Regions from separate parts of the Lelliottia sp. CFBP8978 genome, predicted to be linked through region 1. Evidence: predicted binding sites of a transcription regulator. Region 1 holds the regulator's gene; the other holds the start of a gene.
The links. Region 1 encodes PurR, which represses purine synthesis genes. Its sites were predicted from a motif close to CANGCAAACGTTTGCNTG; they were not measured.

Region 1 (9,995 bases):
CTTCCGTGAAAAAGTTCGTGCGCGTTTCCATGGCGTCATCATTGGTGCTGGCGCGTATACGCCAGAAAAAGCGGAAGATCTGATTAACAAAGGTCTGATCGACGCAGTTGCATTTGGTCGTGACTACATTGCAAACCCGGATCTGGTGGCTCGTCTTGAACGTAAAGCAGAGCTGAACCCGCAGCGTCCAGAGAGCTTCTACGGCGGCGGCGCTGAAGGCTACACCGACTACCCTTCTCTGTAATCCCTCTATTGTCCATTGATAGCGGCGACAATTCGCCGCTATACTAAAACATCGTTTCTGTTCAAAAAGATAAGCCATTGAGTTGGTTAAGAGGAAATTATGCGCCTACTTCACACCATGCTGCGCGTTGGCGACCTGCAACGTTCTATCGCGTTCTACACTAACGTCCTGGGCATGCAACTGCTGCGCACCAGTGAAAACCCTGAGTACAAATATTCACTGGCATTCGTGGGCTATGGTCCGGAAAGTGATGAAGCGGTCATTGAATTGACCTACAACTGGGATGTCGATAGCTATGAGCTGGGCACCGCGTACGGTCATATCGCGCTGGAAGTGGATAACGCAGCCGAAGCATGCGAGCGTATTCGTCGCAATGGCGGTAACGTGACGCGCGAAGCGGGTCCGGTTAAAGGTGGTAGCACGGTCATTGCCTTTGTTGAAGATCCAGACGGCTACAAAATCGAACTGATTGAAGCCAAAGACGCCGGTCGCGGTCTGGGTAACTGATCCCTCCGGGCGCATTATGCGCCCGTTGTTTTACTGCATCCCCTCACAAAATTTGCCATAATACGCACTGCTTTTTTCCCCTTGTAAGAGACCCTGATGTCCGATAATGCTCAACTTACCGGTCTGTGCGACCGTTTTCGTGGTTTTTATCCTGTTGTCATTGACGTTGAAACAGCCGGATTTAACGCTAAAACCGATGCGCTGCTTGAGATTGCAGCCATCACGCTGAAAATGGATGAACAGGGCTGGCTTACACCGGACACCACGCTGCATTTCCATGTTGAACCCTTTGAAGGCGCAAACCTTCAGCCCGAAGCGTTGGCCTTTAATGGCATCGACCCGACCAACCCGCTGCGCGGTGCGGTCAGTGAATATGATGCCTTGCACGCCATTTTCAAAATGGTGCGCAAAGGGATGAAAGACAGCAACTGCAATCGCGCCATTATGGTGGCCCACAATGCCACCTTCGATCACAGCTTTATGATGGCCGCAGCAGAGCGTGGATCGCTCAAACGCAACCCGTTCCACCCGTTTGTGACTTTCGATACCGCAGCGCTGAGCGGACTGGCGCTGGGTCAAACCGTGTTGTCTAAAGCCTGCATCACTGCGGGGATTGATTTCGACGGCACGCAGGCGCACTCGGCGCTGTACGACACCGAACGCACTGCTGAATTATTCTGCGAGATCGTAAACCGCTGGAAACGACTGGGCGGCTGGCCGCTGCCCACGGGCGACAGCGAGGAATAAAAAAAGCGACCGGTTGGTCGCTTTTTTATGGCCGGTCGCAGCGAATTACTCTGCGTCTGGCTCTTCAGTTTTATACTTAGCAGCCGTCTCTTTAATCAGCTGCTGCAGTTCGCCACGCTGGTACATTTCGATCAGAATGTCGCAACCGCCAACCAGTTCGCCATCCACCCACAGCTGCGGGAAAGTCGGCCAGTTAGCGTATTTCGGCAGTTCCGCACGGATGTCTGCGTTTTGCAGAATATCAACGTAAGCAAAACGCTCACCACAGGCAGAAAGGGCCTGAACAGCCTGCGCAGAGAAACCACAGCTTGGCAGCTTCGGCGAACCTTTCATGTACAGCAGAATCGGGTTTTCAGCAATCTGGTGCTGAATTTTTTCAATAGTCGTGCTCATGTTTTGCTTCCTTTAACTTCTGTTACGGCAATCGCCTGTCATTGTAGCGGGTCTGACTGATATCGGAAAATAACATTTTCGTCACGTATATATATCTTAACGGTTGTCTGCTGAAGTTGCATCTGGAATGTCGTTTAACCACTCTCGTCTGTGGTCTTGCTCAGAGTGTGAACAAAAGCATTTCAGGATGATGAAAATATTTGCACTCGTTAACGAAACACAATTTTAGATTCAAAAAGTCTATTAACTTTTTATGTTTTTTTAGATTAGAATCGACAGGCTTTGTAAATCATACGCGGGTATTATTGATGGCCTGCACAATTTCAGGGGACTGCTCAGTGGCGCGGATAACAAAAATTTCGATCACGCTCTGTGCTTTACTGTTTACAACACTTGCTTTTATGCCAGCGGCTAACGCCTCCGAGCAGGCGCGGCACTCTGCTGTGCAAAAATCGCATCTGGCAAAAACCACAGAACGTAAGAAAAAAACCACCAGTAAAAACGAAAAGAAAAAAACAACGACTCACAAGAAACAACTCACCGCCAGCAAAACCACTCCGAAATCATCCCGCAAAGTCAGCCGCACTGCCTCCACTCTGGTGACTCAAAAATGCACTGCGCGTAAAGGATATAAAAAGAGCTGCGTGAATGTGAGCAAAACCGCGAAGCTGTCTGAGGTGCATAAAGTTCGCGTTCAGAAAGCGCAGAAAACCGCGATGAATAAATTGATGGGCCAGATTGGCAAACCCTATCACTGGGGCGGCACTTCGCCACGCACCGGTTTCGATTGCAGCGGTCTGGTCTATTACGCCTATAAAGACCTGGTGAAATTCCGCATTCCTCGTACCGCAAATGAAATGTACCACCTGCGCGATGCAGCTTCTGTTGAACGCGGAGCGCTGGAAAGCGGCGATCTGGTCTTCTTCCGTACGCAAGGTCGTGGAACCGCCGATCACGTGGGCGTTTATGTGGGTAACGGGAAGTTTATTCAGTCCCCACGTAGCGGCCAGGATATCCAGATCACCTCCCTCAGCGAAGACTATTGGGTTCGCCACTACGTCGGCGCTCGCCGCGTTATGACGCCGAAAACCATCCGTTAATCCCTGCCCTGTCAGATAACTGGCAGGGTAAGCGCCTCTTTTGTCTACCCTTTCGATCTGCTACTCTATCCCTGCATTTAATATGGTTATTAATGCGTAAAATATAATAAGGAGAGAAGCAATGTCGTTCGAATTACCTGCACTACCGTATGCAAAAGACGCCCTGGCGCCGCACATTTCTGCGGAAACCCTGGAATACCATTACGGCAAACATCACCAGACCTACGTCACCAACCTGAACAATCTGGTGAAAGGCACCGCTTTCGAAGGCCAATCCCTCGAAGAGATCGTGCGTAGCTCTGAGGGTGGCGTTTTCAACAATGCCGCTCAGGTATGGAACCACACGTTTTACTGGCACTGCCTGGCACCAAATGCAGGCGGAGAACCAAAGGGTGAGCTGGCATCAGCAATCACTGCCGCTTTCGGTAGCTTTGCAGATTTTAAAGCGAAGTTTACTGACGCCGCGATCAAGAACTTTGGTTCTGGCTGGACCTGGCTGGTGAAAGAGGCCGACGGCAAACTGGCTATCGTCTCTACCTCAAACGCGGGCACACCACTGACCACCAGCGCCACGCCGCTGATGACCGTCGATGTGTGGGAACATGCCTACTACATTGATTACCGTAACGCGCGCCCGAACTACCTTGAGCATTTCTGGGCGCTGGTTAACTGGCAATTTGTTGCGAAGAACTTCGCATCATAAGAGACACGCAGAAGGGGCTCCCCTTCTGCGTTTTTTCATGACTCTGTCGCGCTTACCGGTTCCGGCTGTTTACGGCCCGACACCAGCACCAGTAGCAGACCCAGCGCCGCAATGATCGCCCCCATCACCGGAACAAAGCTGTATCCCAGGCCGCCGGAGATCACCGCACCGCCCGCTGCCGCCCCCAGCGCATTACCCAGATTAAACGCCCCGATATTGACGGATGACGAAAGCCCCGGTGCTTCGTGGGCAACGCGCATCACACGCATCTGCAGCGGCGGAACAACCGCAAAAGTTGCCGCGCCCCACACCACCATAGCAATAGCCGCCCCAAACTCGTTGCGCGCCAACCAGGGAATCGCCACCATGATAACGATCAGCAGCGTTAAAAAGCCTTTCAGCGTACCGCTGACCGAACGATCCGCCAGCTTGCCGCCCAGATAGTTGCCAATGGAGAAACCTACGCCAATCAGCACCAGCATGGCCGTCACAAAGATCGGAGTGGCGTGCGTAATATCATGCAGAACCGGGGAAATATAGGTATAGAGCGTGAACATTGCGCCTGCGCCTAATACCGTCGTGAGCAGAGCCGACAGCACCTGCGGACGAACCAGCACCGACAACTCTTTACGGACATCAGGCCGCTCGCCCGCTTCTCCTTTTGGCAGCGAGAAGAACAATGCCACCATCGCAACGACACCTAACAGCGCCGTAGCGAGGAACGACATCCGCCAGCCAATGACCTCGCCCAGCCAGGTCGCCGCCGGAACACCGCCAATATTGGCAATGGTCAGCCCCATAAACATGGTGGCAACCGCGCTGGCCTGTTTGTGTTTTGGCACCACGCTTGCAGCCACCACCGAGCCGAGGCCAAAGAACGCGCCGTGGTTCAGGCTGGTCAGAATGCGTGACAGCAGCAGCGTGGTGTAATCAGGAGCCATCGCCGAGAGCACGTTGCCCAGCGTAAAAATCGCCATCAGGAAAATAAGGGCATTGCGGCGTGCGCGATGAGACAGCAGCAGCGTCATCAGAGGCGCACCAATCATCACGCCAATGGCGTAGGCGCTGATCAGCATACCCGCCGCCGGAATAGAGACGTCTACCCCTCTGGCAATAACCGGCAACAGCCCCATTGGGGAAAACTCGGTGGTGCCAATCCCAAAAGCGCCAATCGCCAGGGCCAGCAGAGGAAAATTGATTTTCATTGTTCAACTCCGGATGCCGTGTCATTACGCGACACAGAACTAAGAAGTCAAAAGCATGACATCAATCACAAAAAATGAGAAGTTAACAAATCAGCAAAAGATTTTTGCAATAAGGGTAACAATCAGAGAGGAGAACGAGGGAGAGTCTCTCCCCCGTTTAAATCAGTGCAGTGCAGCGGTCAGACCCGCAGCGACAATCAGAGCCAGAACAATAATAGTTGTCGTCAGCGAAAACTTAAGATCGGTACTCATCAATTTTTCTCCTTTTAATCTCCCCACGAATAGTGAGCTTGCTCATTTTTACACAGTTTACCCCAAAAATCTTCCTGGATTTAGGCTGATAACCGTTTTTGCTCTTCCCCTTTTCATCAAGATGAGACAAAATTCCACGCTAAATTTATAAGCGTACCGGCCACTGACCCCCTCCTGACGTTCTGAGTCGTTTTCCCGGCGTATCGCAATTTACATTGCGAGATAAGGGTGAGAGAAGGCAAACGTTTACCTTTAAGTATTTCAGGAGTTTAAGATATGGTCTGGAGTGACATGTAATGGCAACAATCAAAGATGTGGCGAAACGCGCAAACGTTTCCACTACAACCGTATCACATGTAATTAACAAAACCCGTTTCGTTGCGGAAGAAACGCGCAACGCGGTGTGGGCGGCGATCAAGGAACTGCACTACTCCCCCAGTGCCGTTGCGCGTAGCCTGAAAGTCAACCACACCAAATCTATCGGCCTGCTGGCCACCAGTAGCGAAGCGGCCTATTTTGCCGAGATCATCGAAGCGGTCGAGAAAAACTGTTTCCAGAAAGGCTATACCCTGATTCTGGGCAATGCCTGGAACAGCCAGGAAAAACAACGCGCGTATCTGTCGATGATGGCGCAGAAACGCGTCGACGGCCTGCTGGTGATGTGTTCTGAATACCCGGAGTCAGTACTTTCCATGCTGGAGGAGTACCGCCACATTCCGATGGTGGTGATGGACTGGGGTGATACCCGCGCTGATTTTACTGATTCCGTCAACGACAACGCCTTTGAAGGCGGCTACATGGCGGGCCGCTATCTGATTGAGCGCGGTCATCGTGAAATCGGCGTGATCCCGGGTCCGCTTGAGCGCAATACCGGCGCTGGGCGTCTTGCTGGTTTTATGAAAGCGATGGAAGAAGCGCTGATCACCGTGCCAGAAAACTGGATTGTACAGGGCGACTTCGAGCCGGAATCCGGCTATCGCGCGATGCAGCAGATCGTCTCCCAGTCGCACCGTCCAACCGCGGTCTTTATCGGTGGTGATATTATGGCGATGGGGGCTCTTTGCGCAGCCGATGAGCTCGGTTTGCGCGTGCCGCAGGACATTTCCGTGATCGGGTACGATAACGTGCGCAACGCCCGCTACTTCACCCCGGCGCTGACAACCATTCACCAGCCGAAAGACTCGCTGGGTGAAACAGCCTTTAATATGCTGATGGACCGCATCGTCAGCAAACGTGAAGAATCACAGTCGATTGAAGTACACCCGCGTCTGATCGAACGCCGTTCAGTTGCAGATGGTCCGTTCCGCGACTATCGCCGTTAATCTGAGGGGAGCCGGTTACTCCGGCTCCTTCAGCCACTCTTTGTTCAGCGTTTCACTGTCCCCCAGATAATCCAGCAGCCACGCCAGCGCAGGCGACATATCGTTTTGTTGCCAGGTCAGACAGCATGCCGCATCCGGGAAGGGATTTTCCAGCGTCAACGCCACCCACTCGCCGCGATCGATGCGAGGGCGAGCGAAGTGAACCGGCACCATCCCCACGCACAGCCCGGCGGAGAGACAAGTTGCCGAGGACTCCCAGTCTGGCGCAACCACGCGTCGCTGGTTATCCAGTAGCCAGGTAATGCGTTTAGGCAGCGAGCGGGAGGTATCCTCCAGCACCAGTGAAGGCCAGTTGCGCAACGTATCATCGCTCAGCGGGCCGTCCATTGCCGCCAGCGGATGATGGCGGGCGACAACGCAGGTCCAGCTCAATGAGCCCATATCCCGAAACGCATAGCGCCCACCCACCGGGATCGCCTGCGTCGCCCCGATCGCCATCTCTACCCTGCCATCCGACAGCGCATCCCACACGCCATTAAATACCTCCTGCGAGACGCGAAGTTCTACGTCCGAGAAATGGCGATAGAAGTCGACGATCATCTGCCGGGTGCGTTCGGGTTTAACGATATTATCAACCGCAATAGACAGATGCCCGCGCCAGCCATTGGCAATCTGCTGGCACTGTTCTCGCGTGATCATCATTTTTTTGATAACAGAGCGCCCTTCTTTCAAAAACCACGCGCCTGCTGGCGTTAGAACCACGTCGCGGTGACGACGCTCAAACAGCGGAACCGCCAGCCACTCTTCCAGCTGACGCACCGTATAGCTGATAGCAGAAGGAACGCGATGCAGCTCTTGCGCCGCACCGCTAAAGCTGCCATTGCGAGCGACCGCATCTACCACTTCCAGGGAATATTCAGACCACATTTTTTGCCTGCAAAATTTTTGAATGCAACCGCCAAATATTAGCGTTTCACAAGGCAGATTGCACTCCCTACACTTTGCGCCAGTGTGTACCTGCCTTCTTAGGAAAATATAACAATGCAACCCAACAAAGGATTTTTGGTCTGGCTCGGCGGCTTAAGCGTGCTGGGCTTTTTGGCCACCGATATGTATCTGCCCGCGTTCGCCGCGATGCAGGCCGATCTCCAGACGCCTGCTGCAGCCATCAGCGCCAGCCTGAGCGTGTTTCTGGCCGGCTTTGCCTTCGCCCAGCTGCTCTGGGGACCACTTTCTGACCGCTATGGCCGCAAGCCTGTGTTACTGATCGGCCTGGCTATTTTCGCGGCCGGTTGCCTCGGGATGCTGTGGGTGCGCGATGCCACCTGGCTGCTGGTCCTGCGTTTTGTTCAGGCCTTTGGCGTGTGTGCCGCCGCCGTCACCTGGCAGGCGCTGGTCACGGATTATTATCCGGCCTCACGGGTAAACCGTATTTTTGCCACCATTATGCCGCTGGTGGGTCTTTCTCCGGCGCTGGCACCGCTGCTCGGCAGCTGGATCCTGGTGCATTTTGACTGGCAGGCCATCTTTGCTACGTTGTTCATCATTACGCTGGCCTTAATGTTGCCGGCCTTGACGCTGAAACCTGCGCCGGCCAAAACCGCTGAGAATAATGAAAGCCGGGTAACCTTCCTGTCGCTTCTGCGTTCGCGCGCTTATCGCGGCAATGTGCTGATTTACGCCGCCTGTTCTGCCAGTTTTTTTGCCTGGCTCACCGGGTCGCCATTCATTCTGCATGAGATGGGTTACAGCCCGGCAGTGATTGGTCTGAGCTACGTCCCACAGACGATTGCTTTCCTGGTGGGCGGGTATGGTTGCCGCGCGGCGCTGCAAAAATGGCAGGGTCACCAGATGCTCCCCTGGCTTCTGGTTCTGTATGCCGCCAGCGTGATCGGCACATGGGCTGTCGGGTTTATACCCGGCGCGTCGTTGGTCGAAATCCTGATCCCGTTCTGTGTGATGGCCGTGGCTAACGGTGCTATCTACCCTATCGTGGTGGCCCAGGCTCTGCGCCCGTTCCCACAGGCAACCGGCCGCGCCGCAGCACTGCAAAACACTCTGCAATTGGGTCTGTGCTTCCTGGCGAGCCTGATTGTCTCTGCGCTGATTGCCACACCGCTGATGACCACCACCAGCGTGATGCTGGTTACCGTGGCGCTTGCCCTGCTGGGGTATCGCATGCAGGCGTCAGCGAAAGCGCTGACGGACGACAGCTCAAAGGCTGAATCGAGCCGGGCATAGTCGCGCATTGAATTATATTAAATTCATGTGATTAGGTTGCTAACAATTTTCTGTTGAATCACCTAATTATGCCGCCTATACTGAAACTGGCTTAGATAATTACGATAATTATTATGTGTTAACGGGAGCCGGAGTGCTCCCGTTTTACCATGGAAGGCTTTTCGGCAAGGGTTATCTCCCTTCCTCTGTTCTACGTCGGATATTAGCCTCACGGACACTCCGTGAGATTTCTCACAAACCCAAAAAAACAGCTACGCTGTTTGAAGGTTCTGATCACATACAGGTGATGGAGAAGCTATGAGTTCATCGTGTATAGAAGAAGTCACCGTACGGGACGATGACTGGTTCCGGATCGTTAATGAATTATTGAGCCGGGCAGGTATCACTATTAACGGACCTGCCTCCTCTGATATTCAGGTCAAACATCCCGATTTTTTTAAACGCGTTTTACAGGAAGGGTCCCTGGGGCTGGGCGAAAGCTTTATGGATGGCTGGTGGGAATGCGAGCGACTGGACCTTTTTTTCAACAGCGTTCTCCGCGCCGGACTGGAAAATCAGCTCCCCCGCCACCTGAAAGATACGCTTCGCATCGCCTCTGCTCGCCTGTTTAATCTGCAAAGTAAAAAACGGGCATGGATCGTCGGCAAAGAGCACTACGACCTGGGCAACGATCTGTTTAGCCGTATGCTCGATCCGCTGATGCAATATTCTTGCGCCTACTGGAAAGAGGCGACGACGCTCGAAGAGGCCCAGCAGGCAAAACTGCGATTGATCTGCGATAAGCTGCAGCTGCAGCCCGGAATGCGCGTGCTGGATATTGGCTGTGGCTGGGGCGGTCTTGCCTGGTTCATGGCAAAAAACTACGGCGTGAGCGTGGTGGGCGTGACGATTTCTGCCGAGCAACAAAAAATGGCGCAGGAACGCTGCGAAGGGTTAGATGTCACTATTTTGCTCCAGGACTATCGCGATTTAAACGATCAGTTCGACCGGATCGTGTCTGTCGGCATGTTCGAGCATGTGGGGCCTAAAAACTACGATACCTATTTCAGCGTGGCTGACCGCAACCTGAAACCAGACGGTATTTTCCTGCTACACACCATTGGTTCCAAAAAAACAGATCATTGTGTGGATCCCTGGATAAACAAATACATCTTTCCGAATGGCTGTTTACCCTCCGTTCGCCAGATTGCGACGGCCAGCGAGCCGCATTTTATTGTGGAAGACTGGCATAATTTTGGCGCGGATTACGATACCACCCTCATGGCGTGGCACTCCCGCTTC
Region 2 (9,995 bases), 330 kb from region 1:
CAGCCACCCCGCCGAGGACGCAATTTGCCAGACAACCACAATGCCGACCGGCAGAAACCAGGGGGCCAGTCGCATCAGCCATTTTTGAGACGGATTTGCCATACGTGCCTCTTCAGCTCTGTGCGACTTTTCGCGGTATAAATTCGTTTGCTATGGCTTCGCCCTGAAGCTGGAGCGTGCGCGGCTGCGGGATTTCCGGGATTGCTACATCCAGATGCGGGAACAGCAGCTCGCCGACTTTGTATGCTTCTTCCAGATGCGGATAGCCAGACAAGATAAAGCTGTCGATACCCAGATCGGCATACTCGTTGATCCGCGCCGCGACCGTAGGGCCATCACCCACCAGCGCCGTACCCGCGCCGCCGCGAACCAGTCCGACACCTGCCCACAGATTCGGACTGATTTCGAGGTTGTCCTTGTTTCCTTTATGCAGCGAGGCCATTCGGTGTTGGCCCACCGAATCGGTTTTGGCGAAGGCAGCCTGCGCTTTAGCGATGGTCTCATCATCCAGGTGGGCGATCAGACGATCGGCGGCCTGCCAGGCCTCTTCGTTGGTTTCACGGACGATCACATGCAGACGAATGCCGAAACGGACGCTGCGGCCATGCGCAGCCGCTTTGGCGCGTACCTGCTCAATTTTCTCTTTTACCAGCTCCGGCGGTTCGCCCCAGGTGAGATACAGATCAACCTGTTCGGCGGCCAGATCCTGCGCAACGTCTGATGATCCGCCAAAGTAGAGCGGTGGCCGGGGTTGCTGGACCGGGGCAAACAGCAGTTTCGCATCACGCACGCGAATATGTTCGCCTTCATAGGTGACGGTTTCACCTTCCAGCAGACGACGCCAGACGCGGGTGAATTCTGCGGAAGCCTCGTAGCGTTCCGTGTGGTCGAGGAACACGCCATCTCCGGCCAGCTCTTGCGGGTCGCTACCTGTTACCAGGTTAAATAATGCCCGTCCGTTTGAGAGCCTGTCGAGGGTAGCAGCCTGACGAGCGGCAACGGTAGGCGAGATCACACTCGGGCGCAGGGCGACCAAAAACTTCAGACGCTGGGTGACGGGGATCATGGATGCCGCCACCAGCCAGGCGTCCTCGCAGGAGCGCCCGGTTGGGATCAATACGCCAGTAAATCCGATTCGGTCGGCAGCCTGAGCGATTTGCTGCAGATAGCCATAGTCAACCGGGCGAGCACCCTCTTCGGTGCCAAGATAGTGGCCGTCACCATGGGTGGGTAAAAACCAGAAAAGATTCAGACTCATGATTTCGATCCTTCTTTGTTAGCGGGTTGCCAGATGCGATCGCGAATATCAATTTTCTTTGGTACGAGGCGATTTTCGTAAAACAGATCCGCTGTCTGTTGCTGCAGAACCGCGGTTTTAGCGTCAACCGGTTTGATAACGGTTGTCGGACGATGGTCCAGATAGCTGGCAATCACCGGCTCCGGCAGGCCCATCGTTTTGGCCAGCAGGGCGATGCTTTCCTGACGTTGACTCTGGGTCAGGGCGTCTGCTTCGCTGAAGGTATTCAACACGCCCTGGACAAACTCACCGTTCTTTTCAGCATAGGGACGGGCGGCCAGATAGAATGAACCGGTCTGTTTTAGCGTTTCGCCATCTTTGAGAACGCGCACACCGCCCTGCAATAAAGCTGCTGAGTAATAGGGATCCCAGATGGCCCAGGCGTCGACGTTATTTTGCTGGAAGGCCGCGCGTGCATCAGCGGGACTTAAATAGACGGGCTGAATATCGTTAAACGTCAGACCGGCCTGCTGGAGCGCACGCAGCAATAAATTGTGCGAGCTGGAACCTTTCTGGAACGCGACTTTCCGGCCTTTCAGCTCCGCCACGGTTTTGATCGGACTGTTTTGTGGAACCAGTATGACTTCGGCTTTAGGTTTCGGCGGCTCAACGCCTACATAAACCAGGTCAGCCCCGGCGGCTTGTGCAAAAATAGGGGGAATGTCGCCAGTACTGCCGATATCAATGCTACCCACGTTCAGGGCTTCCAGCATTTGCGGCCCGGCAGGGAACTCAATCCATGAGAATTGGGTTTGCGGATAACGCTTCTCCAGCAGCTGATGGCTCTTTGCCAGCACCATACTGACGCTCCCTTTTTGATAGCCAATACGCAGACTCTCCGGGGCAGGGGAGGCGGCATGCGCCAGCGCTGAAAAGGCGATAAATCCGGCAAAAATGTATTTAAACATGGGCGACTCCTTTCAGACGGCCAAAGGCGGGAGCCTGAACGTCCCGTCGATGCAGTGCGTGCCAGAATGTTTCCAGTGCGCCATCGAGACGTAAATGCAAATTAGGGGTGAACTGCGGCTTATGCTGGTAATCGATCACCTGCGAGTCGTCGGCAAACACACCGTGCAGGATCTCCTGTGCTTTCAGCGCATTCAGAACGGGCTTCAGGGCATAATCGACCGCCAGCATGTGTGCAACCGTGCCGCCGGTGGCCAGCGGGAGAACCACTTTGCCCTCCAGCGCGCGTTCAGGCAGCAGATCGAGCAGGGTTTTCAGTGCACCGGAAAAAGAGGCTTTATAAATGGGGGTCGCCACGATCAGACCGTCGGCCCCGTTAAGTTGCTCGATCAGCGCCTTCAGAGCCGGGCTGTCAAAGCGGGCATAGAGAAGATCTTCTGGCTCAAAATTGTGAAGATTCCAGTGGCACACTTCGATATCCAGCGAATTCAACTGCTCGCGGGCATACTCGAGCAGGGCGCTGGAACGTGAAGGAAAACGCGGACTGCCAGCCAATGTGATGACGCGCATGTTTGCTCCTTATAACCATTTGTTTTCTTTTATCTAACATTAATAACAATTTTCACGAGTGTGACATTGCCTGGTTATTCCACTAAATGATTTATCTGAAATTAAAAAGTCGGAAATTGCATAAGAAAGAAGCGGAAAGGAAAACGATTGCGCTTAACGAGGTTTTTTTGCCACAGGTCAATTCCCTTTCCTGACGCGATCGCCGATAATCCGTTTCCGGTTTGCACACCGGAATCCAGGAGAGTTCATGTACTACCCCTTCGTTCGTAAAGCCCTTTTTCAGCTCGATCCAGAGCGTGCTCATGAATTGACATTTCAGCAATTACGCCGCATTACAGGTACGCCTTTTGAAGCGCTGGTGCGCCAAAAAGTGCAGGAAAAACCTGTGCAATGCATGGGCCTGACCTTTAAAAATCCTCTGGGGCTGGCAGCCGGTCTGGACAAGAACGGCGAATGCATCGATGCATTGGGCGCGATGGGATTTGGATCCATCGAGGTCGGCACGGTGACGCCTCGTCCACAGGATGGTAACGATAAGCCCCGTTTATTCCGTCTGGTTGAAGCCGAAGGTTTGATCAACCGTATGGGGTTCAATAACCACGGTGTCGACAATCTGATTGAGAATGTCAAAAAAGCACACTTTAACGGTGTGCTGGGCATTAATATTGGCAAAAATAAAGCTACGCCGGTTGAGCAGGGTAAAGATGACTATCTGATTTGTATGGAAAAAGTCTACGCCTATGCGGGCTATATTGCGGTGAATATCTCTTCACCCAATACCCCTGGTTTGCGTACGCTGCAATATGGCGAAGCGCTCGATGATCTGTTAAGCGCGATTAAAAATAAACAGAATGAGCTGCAGACCACTCACCATAAATATGTTCCGGTAGCGGTAAAGATCGCGCCCGATCTTTCTGTGGAAGAATTGATCCAGGTAGCCGACAGTTTGGTTCGCCATAATATTGATGGTGTTATTGCCACCAATACCACTCTCGATCGATCCCTGGTTCAGGGAATGAAAAACTGTGACGAAATGGGTGGGTTAAGTGGTCGTCCGGTACAATTAAAAAGCACCGAAATTATTCGTGCACTGTCGGCGGAATTAAAGGGTCGCTTACCCATCATTGGCGTGGGTGGCATCGACTCTGTTATCGCTGCACGCGAGAAGATGGCGGCAGGCGCATCGCTGGTGCAAATCTATTCCGGCTTTATTTTTAAAGGCCCACAATTGATTAAAGAAATCGTTAATCATATCTAATCTTTTCTCTTTTACAGACAACCAGGGCTTTATTTCCGGCCCTGGTTGTTTTATATTCCGTCTTTGTTGCTTATTTAGACATTATAGTCTTTTATTATTGATGTTATAAGCGAAGCGATAATTCGGACATTTTTAGAACAGGATGTTGAGGGAAAGGAGAGGAAAATGCGAATAAAACCCGACGATAACTGGCGCTGGTATTTTTGCGAAGAGCACGATCGTATGATGCTCGATCTCGCCAATGGCATGTTATTTCGTTCACGTTTCGCGCGCCGAATGCTGACTCCGGATGCCTTTGCGCCGTCGGGCTTTTGCGTTGACGATGCGGCCCTCTATTTCTCTTTTGAAGAGAAGTGTCGCGATTTTATGCTGTCAAAAGAACAGCGTGCCGAGCTGGTGCTCAACGCGCTGGTGGCGATTCGTTTTCTGAAACCGCAAATGCCGAAAAGCTGGCATTTCCTGGCTCACGGTCAGGCGTGGACACCGATCACCGGCGATGCAGCCTGTGTGAATTTGAGCGATACCTCAGAAGAAGTGAGCCTGCTGGTGGTTGAACCGGGTGACAACGCCGCGCTCTGTTTGCTGGCGCAACCCGGCGTAGTGATTGCCGGGCGCACAATGCAGCTTGGCGATGCGATTAAAGTGATGAACGATCGACTGAAACCGCAGCTGCGGATGGATTCCTTCAGTCTCGAACAGGCGGTTTAAAGTTCTAGCTGTACAGATGTTTTAGGAATACAGCTACAGCACAGAATCGTTCCGTCATCGCCCACCGCTGATTTCTTCAGCGCCGTCACCTCGCCATCGACCAGCTTAATTCGACAGCATCCACAAATCCCCGCACGGCATGAATAGGGCACACGGATCCCCGCCTGTTCCAGCTGTTCCAGCAATACCTGCTGATTATTTCCGGCCAGCGTTTTTCCCTGCCATTGAATGGTGACTGCGGTTGCCGGCTGCGTTTCCACTTCCGCCTCTTCTTCTTCAGCACCAGGGCCATAGACCCGGCCTGGTCCGGTCGAGAGGATTTCGACTTCGTCACCCACGCGAATCACGCCGCTTGAGCGCGGAATCAGGTTTTGCCCAAAGTCGACATCGCCATTATCCTGGGCGGTACGGAAAGATTGCAGGGTTTTGAGTGGCTCACCGGCGGGATGCTTTTGCCCTTTTTCCGGACTGATGGTGGTGAAAATGCAGCGGCTACAGGGTTTCACCACATCAAAGATGACGTTGCCAATGCGAATGACTTTCCAGGTGTCCTCTTCCCAGGCCTGAGCGCCCGTGACGACAAGATTGGGGCGAAATTGTTCCATCTGCACACTGGCGGAACAGCGGTTCTGGAGATCGCGCAGCGAAGCGTCGTTAGTGAGCAGGAAGGGAAAACCATCGGCAAACGAGAGCGGAACCGCTTCAAAACGCTTAACGCGGCGTGTCGGCTCTGGCCCTACCCAGCGCAGCTGTACCGGGCGTGAAAAGAAGCTGCTCAGCCAGATGTTAATCTCTTCCGGAGCGATACGCGCCGTAAAGTGATTGCCCCAGACTTCAGTGGGGGCATCAACCGGCGCAAAGTCGCTAAAGCGGGCAATGCTGCTGGAGCCATCCGGTGCGGTGAGATGCAAACCGTCATGCAGCGGGGCGGGAATAAAACGCACCATCTGCGGAAACTGACGGGCAGTGATAAACGTTCCGTCTGGCTCGGTGATCATAAAAATGCGATCGAAGGCAAAACCGCTGACGTCTGCCAGCGCATGCGTCAGGCCAATCCCTCGCATTGATTTGACCGGATGAATAAAAAGCCTGGATAACGTCGCCACTGTTCATACCCTCGAACGAAAGAAATAGCCCTCAACTGTATGACATATCACTCATATTGGCTATATCCAGTTCGTCATTCAGCCTGCGTCTGCGCCGGGGCGTCAGCCCATTCTCCATTGCGTGCAGTCTGTTCCCAAAAGATTAAGCAAAAGATGTCAGCCGCAGGCGCTTTACACGCTCGCCACCGCGAGGCAATCCGGCTGATATTGTGTATAATGCGCAGCAATTTTCTTAGAGTAATAAGTGACGATATGAATTCTCTGTTTGCCAGTACGGCCCGTGGGCTGGAAGAGCTGTTAAAAACTGAACTGGAAAGCCTTGGCGCGAGTGAGTGTCAGGTGGTTCAGGGTGGTGTCCACTTTGAGGGCGACACGCGGCTTATTTACCAGAGCCTGATGTGGAGTCGCCTGGCGTCGCGCATCATGCTGCCATTGGGTGCCTGTAAGGTCTACAGCGACCTTGACCTGTACCTTGGCGTGCAGGCGATTGACTGGACAGAGATTTTTGCACCAGGCGCGACCTTTGCCGTGCATTTCAGCGGGCTGAACGATGAGATTCGTAACAGCCAGTACGGCGCGCTGAAAGTGAAAGACGCGATTGTGGATAGCTTCACGCGTAAAAATCTTGAGCGCCCGAACGTCGATCGCGAAAACCCTGATCTGCGGATCAACGTTTGGCTCAATAAAGAGACCGCGAACATTTCGCTCGACCTTTGCGGCGAAGGCTTGCATCAGCGCGGCTATCGCGATCGCGCCGGTATTGCGCCCATCAAAGAAAACCTGGCTGCGGCGATTGTGTTACGTTCTGGCTGGCTGCCGGGTACGCCGCTGCTGGATCCGATGTGTGGTTCTGGCACGTTGCTTATCGAAGCAGCCATGCTGGCGACCGATCGTGCGCCAGGTCTGCATCGTGGCCAATGGGGCTTTAGCGGTTGGGCACAGCATGACGACGCCATCTGGAAAGAGGTTAAAGCTGAAGCACAGGTTCGTGCGCGTAAAGGCCTGGCTGATTACACCTCCCGTTTCTATGGCTCCGACAGCGATGCCCGCGTAATTGAACGGGCGCGCAGTAACGCCCGTCGCGCTGGTATTGGCGATCTCATCTCCTTCGAGGTGAAAGACGTCTCAAACTTAACTAATCCGCTGCCGAAAGGCCCGTATGGCACCGTTATCAGTAACCCGCCGTACGGCGAACGCCTGGATAGCGAACCGGCGCTGATTGCGTTGCACAGCCTGCTGGGCCGCACCATGAAAGATTATTTCGGCGGCTGGAATCTGTCGTTGTTTAGCGGATCGCCGGAGCTGCTGAGCTGCCTGCAATTGCGCGCCGAGCGTCAGTTTAAAGCCAAAAACGGCCCGCTGGACTGCGTACAGAAAAACTATCATCTGACGGAAAAAGACGGCGACAGTAAACCGTCCACCGTGGCGGAAGACTATGCCAACCGTCTGCGTAAGAATCTGAAGAAATTCGAAAAATGGGCGAAGCAGGAAGGCATTGAATGTTATCGCATTTACGATGCCGATCTGCCGGAATACAACGTCGCAGTTGACCGCTACGCCGACTGGGTGGTGGTACAGGAATATGCGCCGCCAAAAACCGTTGATGCCCAAAAGGCGCGTCAACGCCTGCTGGATATCATCGCCGCCACCATTGGTGTCATGGGAATTGCACCTAATAAGCTGGTGCTGAAAACCCGTGAACGTCAGAAAGGGACCAACCAGTATCAGAAGATGGGCGATAAGGGTGACTTTATCGAAGTGGGCGAATATAACGCTCGCCTGTGGGTGAACCTGACGGATTACCTCGATACCGGTCTGTTCCTCGATCACCGTATTGCGCGTCGGATGCTGGGCCAGATGAGTAAAGGGAAAGACTTCCTGAACTTGTTCGCTTACACCGGCAGCGCCAGCGTTCATGCGGGCCTCGGTGGGGCGCGTAGCACCACCACAGTGGATATGTCGCGTACGTATCTGGAGTGGGCGGAGCGTAACCTGCGCCTTAACGGTCTGACCGGGCGACAGCATCGTCTGCTGCAGGCGGATGTTCTGGGCTGGCTGCGCGATACCGACGAGCAGTTTGACCTGATCTTTATCGACCCGCCGACGTTCTCTAACTCCAAGCGTATGGAAGAGAGCTTTGATGTACAACGCGACCATCTGCGTCTGATGACTGATTTGAAGCGTCTGCTGCGTAAAGGCGGCACCATCATGTTCTCGAACAACAAACGCGGGTTCCGCATGGACAATGAAGGGCTGGAAAAACTGGGATTAAAAGCACAAGAAATCAGCCAAAAAACATTGTCCCAGGACTTTGCCCGTAACCGCCAAATTCACAACTGCTGGTTAATCACCGCAGTCTGACAGGAAATAGATATGTCATTAATTAGCATGCACGGCGCCTGGCTGTCATTCAGCGATGCGCCTCTTCTCGATGATACCGAACTGCACATCGAAGATAACGAACGCGTTTGTCTGGTTGGCCGCAATGGCGCAGGCAAATCAACGCTGATGAAGATCCTTAATCGTGAGCAGGGGCTGGACGATGGCCGTATCGTTTACGAGCAGGATCTGATTGTTTCGCGTTTGCAGCAAGATCCGCCGCGCAATGTCGCGGGCAGTGTGTATGATTTCGTCGCCGAAGGGATCTCCGAGCAGGCCGAATACCTGAAGGGGTATCACGATATTTCGCATCTGGTGATGACCGATCCGAGCGAAAAAAATCTCAACGAGATGGCGCGCCTGCAGGATTTGCTGGATCACCACGGCCTGTGGCAGCTGGAAGACCGTATCAACGAAGTGCTGGAGCAACTCGGTCTTGAGGCTGATATGGCGCTGGCTTCGCTGTCGGGTGGCTGGCTGCGTAAAGCGGCACTCGGACGCGCGCTGGTCAGCGGACCAAAAGTGTTGCTGCTCGATGAACCGACGAACCACCTGGATATCGAAACCATCGACTGGCTGGAAGGGTTCCTGAAAACCTTCAACGGCACGATTATCTTTATCTCGCACGACCGTTCATTCATCCGCAATATGGCTACGCGCATTGTCGATCTCGATCGCGGCAAGCTGGTCACCTATCCGGGTGATTACGATACCTATCTTCTGGAAAAAGAAGAGAACTTGCGCGTTGAAGAGCTGCAAAATGCCGAGTTTGACCGCAAACTGGCGCAGGAAGAGGTGTGGATCCGTCAGGGCATCAAAGCGCGCCGTACCCGTAACGAAGGCCGCGTGCGTGCCCTGAAAGCCATGCGTAACGAACGCAGCGAGCGTCGTGAAGTGATGGGCAGCGCGAAGATGCAGGTCGAAGAGGCCTCCCGCTCCGGCAAAATTGTCTTCGAAATGGAAAACGTCAATTACCAGGTTGATGGCAAAGTGCTGGTGACCGATTTCTCCGCGCAGGTTCAGCGCGGCGATAAAATTGCGCTGATCGGTCCGAACGGCTGCGGTAAATCCACGCTGCTGAAACTGATGCTGGGCCAGTTACAGGCTGACAGCGGCCGCGTTCACTGCGGGACCAAACTGGAAGTGGCCTATTTCGATCAGCACCGTACTGAGCTTGATCCAGAAAGAACAGTGATGGACAACCTGGCCGAAGGCAAGCAAGAAGTCATGGTGAACGGGAAACCGCGCCACGTGCTGGGTTATCTGCAGGACTTCCTGTTCCACCCTAAACGCGCCATGACCCCTGTACGAGCGCTGTCAGGCGGGGAGCGTAACCGACTGCTGCTGGCACGTCTGTTCCTGAAACCCAGCAATCTGTTGATTCTCGATGAACCGACCAACGATCTGGATGTCGAAACACTGGAGTTGCTGGAAGAGCTGATCGACGGCTATCAGGGCACGGTAATGCTGGTCAGCCACGACCGTCAGTTCGTTGATAATACGGTGACTGAGTGCTGGATTTTTGAAGGCGAAGGCCGCATTGGTCAGTATGTCGGCGGTTATCAGGATGCTCGCGGGCAGCAAGCGCAATCTCTGGCGCAAAAACAGACTAAATCCAAAATTGGATCAGCTACCGCTGTCACTAAAGCTGAAACTGTAAAAAAATCAACGGTCAAAATGAGCTATAACCTGCAGCGCGAACTGGAAGGGCTTCCGCAGCGTCTTGAAGAACTGGAAGCAAATCTGGGAGCGCTACAGGCTCAGGTTGCTG

Region 2: a site for PurR is predicted at 2,910-2,927, ahead of pyrD (quinone-dependent dihydroorotate dehydrogenase). Genes of this name have one in related genera too.

The regions. Positions count from the first base shown of each region.
Region 1 covers NZ_CM188253.1:1,923,272-1,933,266, reverse strand. The annotation lists gene SOM82_RS09080 (alkene reductase) at 1-244, shown strand, start outside; gene gloA (lactoylglutathione lyase) at 344-751, shown strand; gene rnt (ribonuclease T) at 848-1,498, shown strand; gene grxD (monothiol glutaredoxin 4) at 1,544-1,891, opposite strand; gene SOM82_RS09060 (C40 family peptidase) at 2,230-2,991, shown strand; gene sodB (superoxide dismutase [Fe]) at 3,113-3,694, shown strand; gene SOM82_RS09050 (MFS transporter) at 3,730-4,899, opposite strand; gene cydH (cytochrome bd-I oxidase subunit CydH) at 5,062-5,151, opposite strand; gene purR (HTH-type transcriptional repressor PurR) at 5,448-6,473, shown strand; gene punR (DNA-binding transcriptional activator PunR) at 6,489-7,400, opposite strand; gene punC (purine nucleoside transporter PunC) at 7,515-8,714, shown strand; gene cfa (cyclopropane fatty acyl phospholipid synthase) at 9,012-9,995, shown strand, end outside.
Region 2 covers NZ_CM188253.1:1,589,758-1,599,752, forward strand. The annotation lists gene ssuC (aliphatic sulfonate ABC transporter permease SsuC) at 1-102, opposite strand, end outside; gene ssuD (FMNH2-dependent alkanesulfonate monooxygenase) at 113-1,258, opposite strand; gene SOM82_RS07345 (sulfonate ABC transporter substrate-binding protein) at 1,255-2,205, opposite strand; gene ssuE (NADPH-dependent FMN reductase) at 2,198-2,773, opposite strand; gene pyrD (quinone-dependent dihydroorotate dehydrogenase) at 3,021-4,031, shown strand; gene zapC (cell division protein ZapC) at 4,197-4,739, shown strand; gene SOM82_RS07365 (YcbX family protein) at 4,736-5,845, opposite strand; gene rlmKL (bifunctional 23S rRNA (guanine(2069)-N(7))-methyltransferase RlmK/23S rRNA (guanine(2445)-N(2))-methyltransferase RlmL) at 6,098-8,206, shown strand; gene SOM82_RS07375 (ABC transporter ATP-binding protein) at 8,219-9,995, shown strand, end outside.